2 regions of the Butyrivibrio sp. XB500-5 genome follow, and region 2 is predicted to be linked to the other one. Evidence: a T-box and tRNA genes for the amino acid it is inferred to sense, from the RefSeq annotation. Region 2 holds a T-box; the other holds one or more tRNA genes.
What was found. The T-box of region 2 lies ahead of thrS (threonine--tRNA ligase). A T-box ahead of a tRNA ligase gene usually reads a tRNA of that ligase, here a tRNA-Thr.
Positions count from the first base shown of each region.

Region 1: it has a tRNA-Thr gene. The T-box ahead of thrS (threonine--tRNA ligase) is inferred to sense a tRNA for this amino acid. The anticodon was not compared.

Region 1 covers NZ_RAIS01000001.1:900,498-908,334, reverse strand. The annotation lists gene D6856_RS04160 (YcaO-like family protein) at 1-153, shown strand, start outside; gene D6856_RS04155 (ABC transporter ATP-binding protein/permease) at 184-1,947, shown strand; gene D6856_RS04150 (ABC transporter ATP-binding protein) at 1,948-3,726, shown strand; gene D6856_RS04145 (FecCD family ABC transporter permease) at 3,770-4,795, shown strand; gene D6856_RS04140 (ABC transporter ATP-binding protein) at 4,797-5,576, shown strand; tRNA gene D6856_RS04135 (tRNA-Thr) at 5,822-5,894, opposite strand; gene D6856_RS04130 (SGNH/GDSL hydrolase family protein) at 5,993-6,943, opposite strand; gene glmS (glutamine--fructose-6-phosphate transaminase (isomerizing)) at 7,068-7,837, shown strand, end outside.
Region 2 covers NZ_RAIS01000003.1:17-7,853, forward strand. The annotation lists tRNA gene D6856_RS06380 (tRNA-Asn) at 1-56, shown strand, start outside; tRNA gene D6856_RS06385 (tRNA-Glu) at 94-165, shown strand; tRNA gene D6856_RS06390 (tRNA-Ile) at 179-252, shown strand; tRNA gene D6856_RS06395 (tRNA-Val) at 284-356, shown strand; tRNA gene D6856_RS06400 (tRNA-Leu) at 410-495, shown strand; gene D6856_RS06405 (GNAT family N-acetyltransferase) at 616-1,098, shown strand; gene D6856_RS06410 (GNAT family N-acetyltransferase) at 1,118-1,525, shown strand; T-box leader at 1,580-1,793, shown strand; gene thrS (threonine--tRNA ligase) at 1,890-3,653, shown strand; gene D6856_RS15445 (DUF3795 domain-containing protein) at 4,244-5,299, shown strand; gene D6856_RS06425 (ATP-binding protein) at 5,462-6,757, shown strand; gene D6856_RS06430 (ribonuclease J) at 6,994-7,837, shown strand, end outside.

The DNA.
Region 1 (7,837 bases), on a different contig from region 2:
GTTGTGAGAGTTATTGTAGAAGGCGATGTTCAAAGGACAGGAGACCCTGTAAGAGCAGTTAGCGCAAGAACTCTTAAATATCCTGTCTATAAGAAGGTATCCAATAAGGAAGCTGTTATAGAAGATCTGTATCTTGGTCCGTATCCGCACTAAAAGAGTCAGATCACGTGGAAGGGATGAAAAATGTTTATTAATAAGGCACTTATCAAGCTGGCGAAAGGAACAGGAAAAGAAATATTTATAACCTGTATGTGGAACATTATATTTGTTATGATCTCCACCGGAATATCTTTTTGCACAGCGATGATAATAAGAAAAGTACTTGGAACTGAAGGCAGATATGATGTGCTTGAGCCACAGATTCTTTTTGTGATACTGTTTGCGCTTATATTGATACAATATGTGATATTGAGGATTAAGAGTGTAACGGCAGCAAAATGCGGCGTAAAGATAAAAGAGAAAGTAAGGACACGGCTTATAGAAAAGCTGTTTATGCTCGGGCCCGAATATATGGCTGATAAACAGACGGGAGCAGTGGCCACAACTATTTTTAATAAAGTTGAATGGCTCGGAAATTATTATACCGCGTACATACCTGTTGCGGTGTCGGGACTTCTAAATGCTGCCGTGCTGTGCGCTTTTATCATGAGAATAAATGTGACAGTCGCATTTGTTGGAATAATTGCAATGGCCGGAATACTTGTCTGTCCCATGTCATTTTATAAAGCTATGAGCAAGAGAGGCAAAAAAGAATGGGATGCCGAAGAGCAATACTATTCGGATTGCCTCGAGGGAATTCAGGGAATTGTCACACTTAAAGCATTCAGGGCCGACGGCAAACAGAAAAACAAAATTCATGCTTCCGGGGAAGTGCTGAGAAAAACTGTTATGGCGCAGCTCAAAGTATCTATGATCGAAAACGGATTGCTTGAACTTTTCGGCAGAATAGGGATTGCACTTTGCCCTGCAGTGGCAGCCTATTTGGCATTTTCCGGAAGACTCGATCCAGATGTTCTCATCTATGTGATGTTCTTTATAGGAGCTTGGTTTGCTCCCATGCTTAATCTTATTCCAGCATGGCACGTGGGATATAAAGGTATTACAGCTTCACAGGGAATAGTGGATCTTATGAATGCCACGGATAACTATATGAGGCGGGGGAAGATAAGCGAGACATGTACAGAGAAAAGCTTTGACGAGGATATACATTTTGAAAACGTAAGTTTTGCTTATAACGAAGAGGATGGAGATGTGCTTAAGAATATCAATCTTACTTTAAAGAGCGGTACGGTTACGGCCTTGGTAGGGCATTCCGGAAGCGGCAAAAGTACAGTGGGGAATATTCTTTCGGGCTTTTATGAGGTGACAAAAGGTAAGCTCAAGATTGGTGATAAAACGATAACGATGGACAATGTAGGAGATCTCCAAAAGCTTGTATCCGTTGTGTGGCAAGAGGGACATTTCTTTTCCGGAAGTGTAAGAGATAATATTTCGGTAGGAAAGCCATCCGCCACGGACGAGGAAATAGTATGGGCAGCCAAACAGGCCAATATTCATGAACTTATAGAATCACTTCCAAAGGGATATGATACGCAACTGGGAGAAGACGGAATGAGATTTTCCGGAGGTGAAAAACAAAGGATAGCTATAGCAAGGGCATTTCTAAGGAACACTCCAATATTGATACTGGATGAAGCAACGTCATCTCTTGACAGAAAAAATGAAAGAGAGATTCAGGAGAGTATAGAAAAGCTCATAAAAGGAAAGACGGTACTTGTGATAGCTCACAGGTTGTCAACGATACAGAATGCGGATTGTATATGCATCCTTTCGGATGGAGAGATTGAGGCGAAAGGAACTCACAGTGAGCTTTCCCAAAACAATCATACATACCAAAAGCTTATGGGTTCGCAGTGGGAAGCAAATTTACAAGGAGGGATCGCATAAGTGGGAAAAGAACATTCACGAATAGAATACGCCGTAAGATTAGGCAGATATATAAAAGGGTATGGTTTTTTTCTGTTCATAGCCATAATGTGTAACCTTATTTTTATTATATTGCCCTTGGGAATATCATTTGTAATGTCTTTGATGATAAGTAAAGTATTCCTACAAGATCTTAATATGATCAAAGGGCTTCTTGCGTTGCTCATCGGATTGATAATTGCGGATGCCGTTTTTTCTTATCTTGATATCTTGGTGTCTCATGACGTCACTTACAGGATACTTACCAAATTAAGAGATTTGACCTATGACAAGATAAGTGAGCTTTCACCGGCAGCCATGATGGGAAAGCAAAGCGGTGATTATATAAGTACGATAATTGAAGATGTTGAGCTTTTGGAATGGTTCTATGCACATGTTATAGCTCAGCTTGTCGTAGCTTTTTGTGTTCCGGTTATCATGCTGCTGTCAATGGGCATGTTTTCGGCATGGATACCTGTTGCGATCATTCCTTTTATAATATCAATGCTTATGATTCCAAAGTTTCAGGCTGCAAAAGCGAATAAGCAGGGGAGCAAAGTAAGGAGTGCGGCCGGAAAGGTCAGTGCCGAGATAGTTGATGGGGTTCAGGGACTTAGAGATATCCTGAGTTTTGGATGGAACGGGCAATATCTAAAAAGATTTAAAGAATGTCAGACAGAATATCAAAATGCATTTCTTACTTATGAGAAAAGAAGTGCATTTGACAGTAGTCTCCTTAATCTTATTGTGGCTATTGCCGGATTTGTAGCTGATATTCTGACGGTGATTCTCGTTAAAAACGGAACGATTCCGGCAAAGTTCATGCTACCCATCTTTTTAATGTCTTCCGGAGTTTTTGTTCCCATCATGGAAGCTATGAATATGAGTAATAATTACGGACTTATATTCGGTGCGGCCAAAAGAGTTGTAGGCCTTCTTGAGACCGAGCCTGCAGTTAAGGATGAAGGAACTCTTACCAAGGAAGAAGCATTTGAAAAGTATGACCTCAACTCCAATAAGCATTATGTCGAGCTTTCTCATGTTGGGTTTGGATATCCCGAGGAAGTATCTGATGATAAGACGGATGTTCTTAAAGACATAAGCTTTTATGTGGACAAAGGAGAAACCGTTGCAATAGTCGGAGCTTCAGGTTGTGGTAAATCTACAATTTCAAAATTGCTTTTGAGATTTTGGGACACAGACAGGGGATCCGTTTTCGTTGCGGGATTCGATATAAAAGATTACAAGCTTTCGGAGCTGCAAAGGATGATCACTTTGGTACCACAGGAAGCTTTTATCTTTGCCGACACCGTTGAGAACAATATAATGATGGCGGCTCCCGGATGTACGAGGGAACAGATGAAGAAGGCTGCGCAGCTTGCTGGAGCAGACAAGTTTATAGAAAAATTGACAGATGGATATCAAACGACTTTGGGGGAACACGGACTTAGGCTTTCCGGAGGAGAAAAGAAAAGAATAGCAATAGCACAAGCAATGCTTAAAGATTCTCCTATTCTTGTTCTTGATGAAGCTTCTGCCAACCTGGATGCGGAGAATGAGAGAATAATAAACATGGGAATAGAGAACCTAAAAAAAGGAAGAGCAACTATAATGATCGCGCACAGAATATCAACCATCAGAAGTGCGGACAGAGTCATGTTTATAAAAGACGGATGTGTGGATGAGGAAGGAAAATTTGATGACCTTATCGCAAACAATGAGGATTTCAGAAAACTGATAGCATCCGAAGAAGCGTCATAAATAGTAACTGAAAAAGATACATAAAGCGAATTGAGAGAATAAGATGAAAAAAAACAGATTTATTATCATAGGCATACTAATGTTGTTTATCATAGTGGTAAGCTTCATTTTTGCCATGAGTGTCGGAACAGCCGGGGTTACCTGGCTTGATACCTATCACATAATCGTTAATAAGCTGTTTGGTCTTTATGAAGGGGCTACAGAGGATGTGATGGTAAAGATAATATGGGATCTGAGGTTCCCCAGAGCTATTCTTGCAGTTGCGGTTGGCGGAGGTCTTGCTGTTGCGGGAGTAGCGATGCAGGCCATAACACAAAATGTGCTTGCGGAGCCTTATATTTTAGGAGTCTCAAGCGGAGCATCCGCGACTGTTACAGGAGTTTATTTTTTTGCCGCATCCCTTGTATATGTGAGTTTTGTTATTCCTATATTTGCTTTTGCGGGAGCAATGCTATCAATGATAATGGTGTATAAGATAGGAATGACGGGACGGAATAATAACAGGCTTGTGCTGGCGGGTATGACGGTCTCTGTTATCTTAAATGCGGTTTCGCAGTTTTTTATTTCAATGATGGACAGCAATTCTGCTATCAGAAGTGTAACCATGTGGATGATGGGAAGCCTTGCGGGTGCACGGTGGAACAATCTGCTTATACCTTGCGTTGGCGTAGTGATCGGTTTTGTTTACCTTTTCTTAAATGCAAGAGCGTATAATGCAATGTCTCTTGGGGACGAGACTGCGATAAGCCTTGGAATAGATGCCAGACAGATAAAAAAGAGAACTATAATCGCTGTTTCTTTTATAACGGGAATAATAGTCTCGGCAGCAGGACTGGTAGGATTTGTTGGTTTTATAATTCCTCATATAGTAAGAAGCATAATCGGGTCTGATCACAGAAAGACGCTTCCCATATGTTTTATAGGGGGAGGTATTTTCCTTCTGTGGATGGACATTCTTGCAAGAACGATCATGGCACCTCAGGAGATGGCAATAGGAATATTTACGGCATTTTGTGGCGGACCGTTTTTTGCATGGCTCCTGTATCGTAAGAACGGAGGAAAGATGTAATATGGGAAAAGATATTAAGATATCCGTGAACAGCCTTGATTACAGCATAGGGAGTCATCCTATCTTAAAAAAAGTGACCTTGTCGGTTCCAAAGGGAAAAATGATAGGAGTGATAGGACCAAACGGAAGCGGTAAAACCACGACTCTAAAGCACATATATAGAGCAATAGATCCCAAAGAGGGAGTTGTGTTTTTGAACGGTAAAGATATTCATTCCTTTTCATACAGAGAAAGTGCAAAAGAAATGACTGTGATGAAGCAGGAACACAATACGGATTTTTCTTACAGCATTTATGAAATGGTAATGATGGGAAGAATACCATATCGGAAGATGTTTGAAGCAGATACCAGAGAAGACAGGGACATTGTTATTCAATCACTTAAATATGTAGGGATGGATAAGATGATCGACAGGTCATATTCGGAGCTATCCGGGGGCGAAAAGCAGAGAGTCATGATCGCAAGATCAATTGCTCAAGACACGGAGATTTTTATACTTGATGAGCCTACCAACCATCTTGATGTTCATTATCAGTGGGCAATAACGGATCTGATAAAAAATATCGGAAAGACAGTCATCGCTGTTTTTCATGAGCTTAATCTGGCGGCGAATTATTGTGATGAATTATATGTTATAGACAAGGGAAGCATAGTTGCCCACGGAGTGCCGGGAGAGATAATAACCAAAGAGCTTCTCGCAAAAGTGTTCAAAATAGATGCCGATGTGATGAAGGATAAGAACGGGGCAATACATATTCTCTATAACAAGGCAATAGGTTGAATTGCTCCACAGCTAACGCTGTTTTCGCAATCCTGCATGGGGTGGGATTTTTGTTTGAGATGTATATACGCTTTAATGATATACGAATTGCTTCGCTGCTAAAGCAGCTCTCGCAATTCTGCAATAATTCGGAATCCGCACTATCGTGCTACTTCCTCATTATTGTTCGGGTCGTAAATTAAAAGCAGTCCACTTTCATGCGAGCATGAAGTGGACTGTTTTAATTACGACACCTATATCATTAAAGCTGCTGACGGGAATCGAACCCGTGACCTCCGCACTACCAATGCGACGCACTACCGACTGTGCTACAACAGCTTGGGACTCATCAGAGCCACGAACATTATTGTAGCAATAGAATATAGGCTTGTCAATTGAAAAATGGGTGGACCGTAAGCTTTGGTCCACCCATCATTTTATACGTCTGTTCCTATTACCGACATGTAGTAGGAGTAAAGATTCTTGTAAGTTGAACGGTTGTAATGAAGCCCGTCAGAAGCGGAAAATCCGTTCTGCTTAAGGAAACTGTAGCCGTCGATCCATTTTATACGAGGATCGAGTTCTCTTTGAAGTCTTGCGTTGAACTTCTCGATCTGTTCGTTGGATACTGTAGAACAATCACCTACGGGAGTTACCGCAGCGTAGTAAACCGTAATACCCTGTGCTTCCCATGCATCGATGTTGCTGTTTACAAGATTGATGTACTTGGAAGCGTTTGCAAGGTCATTTACACCGAAGTTGATGACCATTGTTGTGCCCGCGCCGGCGCTTGCCTGAATCTGAGGCATTGCTGTGTTCTTAAACCAGTAGTAGCCCTCGCCGACCTTGGCTACATAAGCTTTTTCATTGGAACCTACAGCCATCTGAAGCTGTACTGTTCTTGAATCACCCACAAAAAGATATGGGATACCGGGAATATCCTGTGACACGTAATTACTTATTATATATGCAACAGTGCCGTTGTAATCAATCTCATACCAACCGTTGTCGGTTGTTCCGGTAACAGAAACACAATTACCCCAACCGAGTTTACCGATCGGATTGTATTCTGTACCCGCTCCGTCGCGTACGTTGATGGTCTCGGTGACGTACATGGTAACGGGAGTTTCAAATTTAGTGACCGCAAAAGGAGTAGATACTGCATAAGCTGCTGCATCTTCAGGCTGTGGCTGTCCTTCAGGGTTCGTTTCAGGTGCGGCTACCTCTAAGGGAGCCGGTGCAACTTCGGAAGCGGTGTCAGGGTTTTCTTCTGCAATACATACTGTTCCGCTTGCCAGAAATCCTAAAGCGAATATCATGGCAAATGCTGCTACAAAGGGGCTTTTCACTATTAAGTTGTTTGTTTTTTCGATAGTTTTTTTCTTCATAACATTAAATTCCATAATTCCTATGCATTTTACATGATGATCATTTTGATGTCAAATTTGACTGTAAAGTAACAAACTTTTATAATAAATCAGTTGAATAAAAGGTAATCGAATAGGAGATATTATGTGCGGAATTATCGGTTATATTGGTAAGAGAAGTACCAAAGAGATACTTCTTGATTCACTTGAACTTTTGGAATACAGAGGATATGACAGTGCGGGAATAGCTCTTTTCCCCGGTGAGGCTGATGCGCCTTTCGTCAAGAAGGTTGCGGGCCGTGTATCCAAGTTAAGAGAGATTACTGCCGGAGATACAGAAGAGGCATGCGCAGGTATCGGACATACACGTTGGGCTACACACGGCGGTGTCAGTGATGCCAATGCTCACCCTCACAATCAGGGAAGAGTAACTCTCGTACACAACGGAATTATAGAGAACTACAAGGAGCTTATTAAGGAATACAATCTTAAGGATAAGCTCGTTTCAGAGACAGATACAGAGGTAGCTGCTGCGATCATGGATCACTTCTATGACGGAGACGCAGAGAAGGCTATCAGATCAACTATCAGCGTTTTAAAGGGAACATTTGCTTTTGCGGTTCTTTTTGCTGATCAGCCGGGCAAGATCTATGCGGCTCGTAACGTAAGCCCTATCGTTGTTGCCATGACCGAGCACGGCGCTATGCTTGCTTCAGACGTTGCGGCACTCGGCGTTCATGCCAAGGAGTATGCTTTCCTTCCCGAGTATCACATCGCATGCCTTTCATCCAAGGGTATCGTGGTACACGATGAGAAGAAGCACGAGGTACCTCTTCAGCTTATGACTATCGACTGGGATACCAGCCGTGGCGGCAAGGGCGGATATGCTTTTTATATGGAAAAAGAGATCCACGA
Region 2 (7,837 bases):
GGTAGAGCATTCGGCTGTTAACCGAAGTGTCGTTGGTTCGAGTCCGACAGGGGGAGCTAAAAAGTGAAGACTGTAACTGCGGTCTAAGAATAAGGCTCCGTGGTCAAGCGGTCAAGACATCGCCCTTTCACGGCGGTAACACGAGTTCGATTCTCGTCGGAGTCACTTTTAGTTTTCAGGAGCTTTAGCTCAGTTGGTTAGAGCAACCGGCTCATAACCGGTCGGTCCCGGGTTCAAGTCCCTGAAGCTCCATTTTTTGTTTAATTACCCAGTTTAATTTTAAGGGGTCTTAGCTCAGCTGGGAGAGCATCTGCCTTACAAGCAGAGGGTCACAGGTTCGAGCCCTGTAGGCCCCATCCGCGATATGTTAGCGCATATCGCGTATTTTTTATCATAACATGATAAAGATGCCGGCGTGGCGGAACTGGCAGACGCCCGGGACTTAAAATCCCGTGGGTAGTAATACCCGTACCGGTTCGATCCCGGTCGCCGGCAGTAATTAAAAGGCTGTAAGTGTAGAATTTATCTATGCTTACGGCTTTTTTGTGTTATCATTGATGTTGTGTAGATTTTAAAATGTGGTAATTCTTTTGACTTATAAGGAGGTAAGGCATCTTGGTAAGACTCGAGAGTATAAATGGTAAAAATGTCTGGGATGCTCTGAGGCTTTCTGTAAAAGAAGATCAAAGAGAGTTTGTTGCCAGTAATGACGTTTGTATCATAGAAGCTTATACGACTATAACTGCAAATGGTTATGCTTTTCCATTTGGGATATACGATGATGAGCAGCTTGTGGGGTTTCTTATGATTGGTTTTGACAAAGACGATTACTGGGATGATGCACCGGATATCGCGAATGGCAATTACAACCTTTGGAGGCTGATGATAGATCAGAGGTATCAGCATAAAGGATATGGAAGAAAAGCTGTCGAGCTTGCGCTTGAATTTATCAGGACATTTCCCTGTGGAAAGGCGGATTACTGCTGGTTGTCTTATGAGCCTGAGAATGTAGTAGCGAAGGAACTTTATGCATCCTTTGGATTTGAAGAAACAGGCGAAATGGATGGAGAGGAATTGATTGCAACTCTGAAATTATGAATAAAGGGGATGTTTCATTATGTTAGAGTATAAGCTCTTAGAAAATAAGCTTAAGGCTGAAGATTTTATTAGGTTGAAGATTTCTGCAGGTTTTAGAGAAAGACCGACAAAATTTGTCGAAAGAGCGCTTAAGAATAATCTCTATGATGTGGTGGCTCTAGTAGATGATGAAGTAGTTGGAATGGGGCGACTTGTTGGCGATGGAGTTATGTACTGGTATCTTCAGGAGATAGTAGTACTTCCGGAGTATCAAGGCAAAGGAATTGGAACTGCCATAGTAAATAAGCTTTTGGAATATATAGCAGAACACACTGAAAAGGGGAATTTCACAAGCGTTGGTCTTACTGCTGCAGAGGGTAAGGAAGGCTTTTATGAGAGATTCGGATTTTCGAAGAGCCGTGGAATGACTAAATATATAGAATGCTAGAAGTGAGTGTTGACATTATAAGATGATCTTTGCTAGAATCATTTCAATAACATAAGAAAAGCGTTGACGGAAAGAGTAGTTTGTGATGAATCATCCAGAGAGAGTGACACTTGGTGGAAGTCATTTATGAGGATAACAGACGAAAACCATTCCTGAGCTGCAATGCTGAACAACAGTAAGCGTTGCCGTATGCCTGCGTCAAAGGATAGGATTTGTTAGAATCTGAAGTAAAAAGTTAAGGTGGAACCGTGCATAATGCACCCTTAAGATCAGTGGATCTTTTGGGTGCTTTTTTATTTTTTGACACTATTTCTTATGTTGTTGCAGATACTAATAATTCTTTTTACGAAAGGAGCAACACATTATGAAAGTATTACAAAGAGATGGTCAGGTAATGGAAGTATCTTTTGATGAAAAGGAGGGAAAGGAGGCTTTCTGGCATACAAGTGCCCATGTTCTGGCACAGGCTGTTAAGCGGCTTTATCCACAGGCAAAGTGTGCTATAGGACCAGCAATTGAAAATGGATTCTACTATGACTTTGATTTTGGCTTTTCTTTTAACGAAGAAGACCTTGGCGCAATAGAAAGAGAAATGCGCAGAATCATCAAGGAATCCTTGTCACTTCAGGTGTATGAGCTGCCTAAGAAAGACGCTCTTTTCTATATGGAGAATGCAAATGAGCCGTTTAAGCTTGAGATGATAAGGGAGCTTCCTGAGGGCGAAGTAATATCTTTTTACAAACAGGGTGACTATGCGGAGTTCTGCGCCGGCCCTCATATCGTTAATGTAAGTCACATAAAGGCAGTCAGGCTCCTCTCAGTTGCAGGGGCATACTGGCGTGGGGATGAACATAATAAGATGCTTACAAGGATATACGGAATCTCTTTTCCAAAGGCATCTATGATGGATGATTATCTTCATCAGCTTGAGGAGGCAAAGGCAAGGGATCACAGAGTACTGGGAAAAGAGCTGGAGTTGTTCGCATTGATGGATGAAGGCCCTGGACTTCCTTTCTATTTCCCAAAGGGCCTTATACTTAAGAATCTGCTGATTGATTACTGGAGAAAAATCCATGTCCGTGAAGGCTATCAGGAGATATCCACACCAATAATGCTGACAAAGTCACTTTGGGAAAGGTCAGGCCATTGGGAACATTACAGAGATAATATGTATGTGACAAGCGTTGATGATGTGGATTATGCCATCAAACCCATGAACTGTCCTGGAGGCATGCTGGTTTATAAATCAAAGCCTCATTCATACAGGGAGTTTCCAATCAGATGTGGGGAACTTGGAATTGTCCACAGAGCAGAAAAGTCCGGGACTCTGCACGGCCTCATGAGGGCAAGATGCTTTACACAGGATGATGCACATATTTTTATGCGTGAAGATCAGGTTTTATCTGAGATTCAGGGTGTTATGAGACTTATAGATGAGGTTTATTCCAAGTTTGGATTTCCTTATGAGATAGAGCTATCCACAAGACCGGAGAATTCAATAGGAAGTGATGAGGACTGGGAGCTGGCGACAGAGTCTCTTAAGGCGGCAGTAGAAGGAGTGGGAAAACCATATAAGATCAATGAAGGTGATGGCGCTTTCTATGGCCCTAAGCTTGATTTCCACGTAAAAGATTCCATTGGAAGAACATGGCAGTGCGGAACAATACAGCTTGATTTCCAGCTTCCTCAGCGATTTGACCTTGATTACATTGGTGAAGACGGCGAGAAACATAGACCGATCATGCTTCACAGAGTTGTATTTGGCTCGATTGACCGCTTCATGGGGATTTTGATTGAGCATTATGCAGGAAAGTTCCCCGTTTGGCTTTCACCAGTACAGGCTAAAGTGTTGCCGGTATCTGATAAATACCACGATTATGCAAAAGAGATCATGGCAAAATTCTATGAGGAAGGGATACGCGCAGAGCTTGACAATCGCGATGAAAAGCTTGGCTTTAAGATCCGTGAAGCAAGAATGCAGAAGGTTCCTTATATGATCATAGTCGGGGAAAAAGAAAAGGCTAGTCATCTTGTATCTATCAGACAGCGTGACGCTGAAGCAGATAAGCAGGAAATGGGTGAGATGGAGTTGGCTGATTTCATAGGTTTGATAAGAAGGAGTAGATGATTAAGATGAATAGTATATTTAGTCCGCAGGATAGGCAAAATGTATTGGATTACATAGTGAAAGTCAGTCTAGAGTGCAATAAGATTGTTGCACTGGTTCAGGGAGATTGACAAATCTATTGAAACTGACCGAGTTGATCTACGCTGAGCTTAAGGACTATAAAGTTCCAGTATCTCAGGAAATGATAAAATCATATTATGAAGGGCTCATGTAAAGTGGTATAACCATATTCTCATTTTATTCAGTATTCAAGAGGATTTGAGCTATACGAAAGTGGTACAAATTTGGTACAAAAGAAAGGCGGGGTCGGCGAAGCTCCTTTCTATGCGGCTTTGCGAGACCACTAAAAGTTCGAGCCCGGTCGCCGGCAGTAATAAAATGGCTGTAAACTTAAATATTATCTGGGTTTACAGCTCTTTTTTGTATTAAAAACAAAGGATTCGTTTTCATATAGATTCAGTGAAATTTGGGATATTATCTGTGTGGGTGAGGACTTTTTTAGTGTTACATGGTAGGCTTAATAATATAAGTGGGATGGTTTCATAAGGGGTACTGTGTAGATGTACGCACTGCTGAAGGAGTGAATCGATATGAATAAGGAATGGTCAGAAAAAAACAAGAAAATGCAATCTCTGATCGGAAAGAAAGGGAGCTTTGATGAAGGGATTAAAGTTCTGCTTGAGCTAAGAGAAGAGCTTTTTGGTCAGATAACATCAATTGTTAATACATACCCGAAAGAAGCCTTTTACCTGATGCCTTTTGCAGGAGCGAAGGGGTATCACAGCAAGACTCTTGGGTATTCCCTGTGGCATATATTTCGGATTGAGGATATTGTGGCACATACACTGATATCGCAGGACAGTCAAATCCTCTTTACGGATGATTGGCTTCACAGGATAAACAGTCCTATCATCACCACAGGCAATGAGCTGAAAGGAGAGGAAATCGCGGAGTTTTCTGCAAAACTCGATGTGAGAGCTTTGTATGATTATTGCAGGACAGTGATGGATTCAACAAATGAGCTGCTTAAAGATCTGCAATACAAAGACCTAAAGAGGAAGATTACTGATGATGACAGGGAAAGGATTATCGAAACCAGAACAGTTAGTAAGGATGAAGATGCATTCTGGCTGATCGATTATTGGTGCGGAAAGGATATTAAAGGACTGATTCAGATGCCTTTCTCCAGACACTGGATCATGCACGTCGAAGCAATGTGCCGGATTAAGAACGAGCTATGTCGTAAGGCAAGGAAAGGCGTAGATCCCATAGCATACTGTGGACTTTCCTGTAATCATTGCTTTTTGAAAGAATGGTGTGGCGGCTGTAGGACATCCTATAATACTTGTTCCTACGCGACCTGCTGCCCTGACAGAACTTGCCCCAACGCTACGTGTTGTAAGGGAAAAGGCCTTGATGGGTGTTATGATTGTGATAATCTGGCAGGCTGTATGATAGGCTTTTATTCAAATGGAAGTGATGCAAATGCAGTGAAAGCTATGGCAATGTTCATTCATAAGCATGGCAAGAAGGAATTGGCAGCCGTTCTTGATAATCTGCATAAGAAGTATGATTTTCAGAAGATTCAGGAAATACTTGGGTATGACCTGGATGAGGGATTAAAGCTCCTTGAAGAAAACAGATAGGAATGGATATAAGATGCTTTTTTATATATCACATCGGCACATGAAAAAAATGCGGTTATCCGCAAAAAAATCATGTATGAAATTGACAATGCGGGAGGATAGGGATATGCTATATGTGAAATAAGTGCGGTTATCCGCAAAAAAATCATGAGGTGATTGCGCATGTATCCTAGGGAACAATATCTGAACAAGATAATATCTAAGAAGGACAATGGACGGATAAAAATAATAACTGGGCTTCGCAGAAGCGGTAAGTCTGTCCTGCTTTTTCAGTTGTACCGCGATTGGCTTATAAGTGAAGGAGTTCAAGAGGACCATATCATTGCTTTGGCATTGGATGTGTTGGAGAATGCAAAGTATCGTAATCCGATCGAACTTGATAAATACGTCAGGGAACGTATGACCGAAGATGGAAAAAAGTATTATATCCTAATAGATGAGATTCAGTTTGTTTCCGAAATACAAAATCCCTATGTAGATAATCCAGATGCCAAGATAACATTTATTGATGTGGTTCTGGGCTTTATGCAAATGAAAAACGCAGATGTATATGTGACAGGAAGTAATTCCAAAATGCTGTCTTCCGATATCCTGACGCAGTTTAGGGACAGAGGTGATGAGATACGGGTGTATCCCCTTTCTTTTGCGGAATTCTATAATGAATATGAGGACGACAAACGCGGTGCATGGCAGGATTATTACACTTACGGAGGCATGCCTCTTGCAACTGCGCTTGAAAAACATGAAGAAAAGAGCCGTTATCTGAAAGATCTTTTTGATAGGACATATATTAAAGATGTCTTGGAACGTCATGAAATAAAGAATGATGCGGAAGTACTGTCTATTCTGTTGGACATTTTGGCATCGGGAATTGGTTCCCTCACCAATCCGACTAAATTGTCTAATACTTTTAAGAGTGAGAGGCAAATTGCCATTGGCTCTGAAACGATTGAAAAATATATCGGTTATTTTGAAGAATCATTCCTGATTAAAAAGGCAGTTAGATATGACGTAAAAGGCAGGAAGTATATCGGGACTCCGGCAAAGTATTATTACACGGATCTTGGGCTTCGGAATGCAAGGCTGGGATTCAGACAGCTGGAGGAAACCCACATTATGGAAAACGTGCTGTACAATGACCTGATACGAAGAGGCATGAATGTTGATGTCGGAGTGGTAGAATATAATACGAAGGATCCTGATGGAAAGAAAGTTCGGAAACAACTTGAGGTGGATTTTGTTGTTAATAAAGGTGAAAAAAGATTCTATGTACAATCGGCATTGTCCATAGCGGATTCGGAGAAAAAAGAGCAGGAGATTGCTTCTTTAAAGCGTATACCAGATTCTTTCAGCAAGATTGTGGTTGTAAGGGATTATCTAAAGCCGTGGCAGGATGAAAACGGAATTGTCTATCTTGGAATAGAGCAATTCCTTTTAGATGAAAATATTTTTAAATAGTATTAAAGTGGTCCACAAAGTGGTCCATAAAAGAGACGAGGTCGGCTAGTCCCCTTTCTCTGCGGCTTTGTGGAATCCCGAAAAGTTCGATCCCGGTCGCCGGCAGTAATGTGATTGGCTGTAAGTTTAGAGTTTATCTGAGTTTACAGCCTCTTTTTATGGTAAGATTATAAGAGATTATATAAAAATAACTGATGAATGATAAGTGAGCATAATAAAGTATAAGGATAGTTGCTATGAATGATTCGATAAAAATAATTCCTCTTGGTGGGTTTGACAAAATAGGTATGAACATGACTCTTGTTGAGTCTGATGACAGTATTATTGTTATTGATTGCGGAATGTCTTTTCCGCCGGATAATATGCCCGGAGTAACGGCAATGATACCGGATGTGACATACATCAAAAGAAATATTGATAAGTTCAAAGGGATAATACTGACACACGGTCATGAAGATCATATAGGTGCGATCCCTTATATTTCATCGGAGATAAAGGCACCTATCTACGGAACGCCTTTGACGATCGGTATAGTAGAAAAAAGGATCAAAGATTTCGGGGTAAAAGATGTAAAGACGAAGGCGGTCAAGCAGGGGAACACGATAATAGTTGGCGACTTTAAGATAGAATTTATCAGGGCCAATCACAGTATCCCCGATTCTGTAATGCTGGCAATCTACACTCCTTGCGGAACGATCATTCACACGGGAGATTTTAAGATGGATATGTCGCCGGTTGTTGGAACGACGGGAGATATAGCAAGGCTTTCGGTGCTTGGATCAAAAGGTGTGCTTGCGGTTCTTTCCGACAGTACCAATGCGTTGCAGGAAGGAACTTCAAGTTCTGAGCTGCGCGTTTACGAGCATCTTGGAAGGTTCTATAATCTGTACAGCAAGAACAGGCTTATCATTGTGACGTTTGCGACCAATATGGATCGTATCCAGCAGATCATAAATCTCAGTAAGGCCTACGGAAGGAAGGTTGTTCTCGAAGGAGAGCTGATGCTGGGCGTTTTTGCGATCGCAAGAAAATTGGGATATATAGATGTTGATGATGATATTTTGTTGGATATCAATCTGA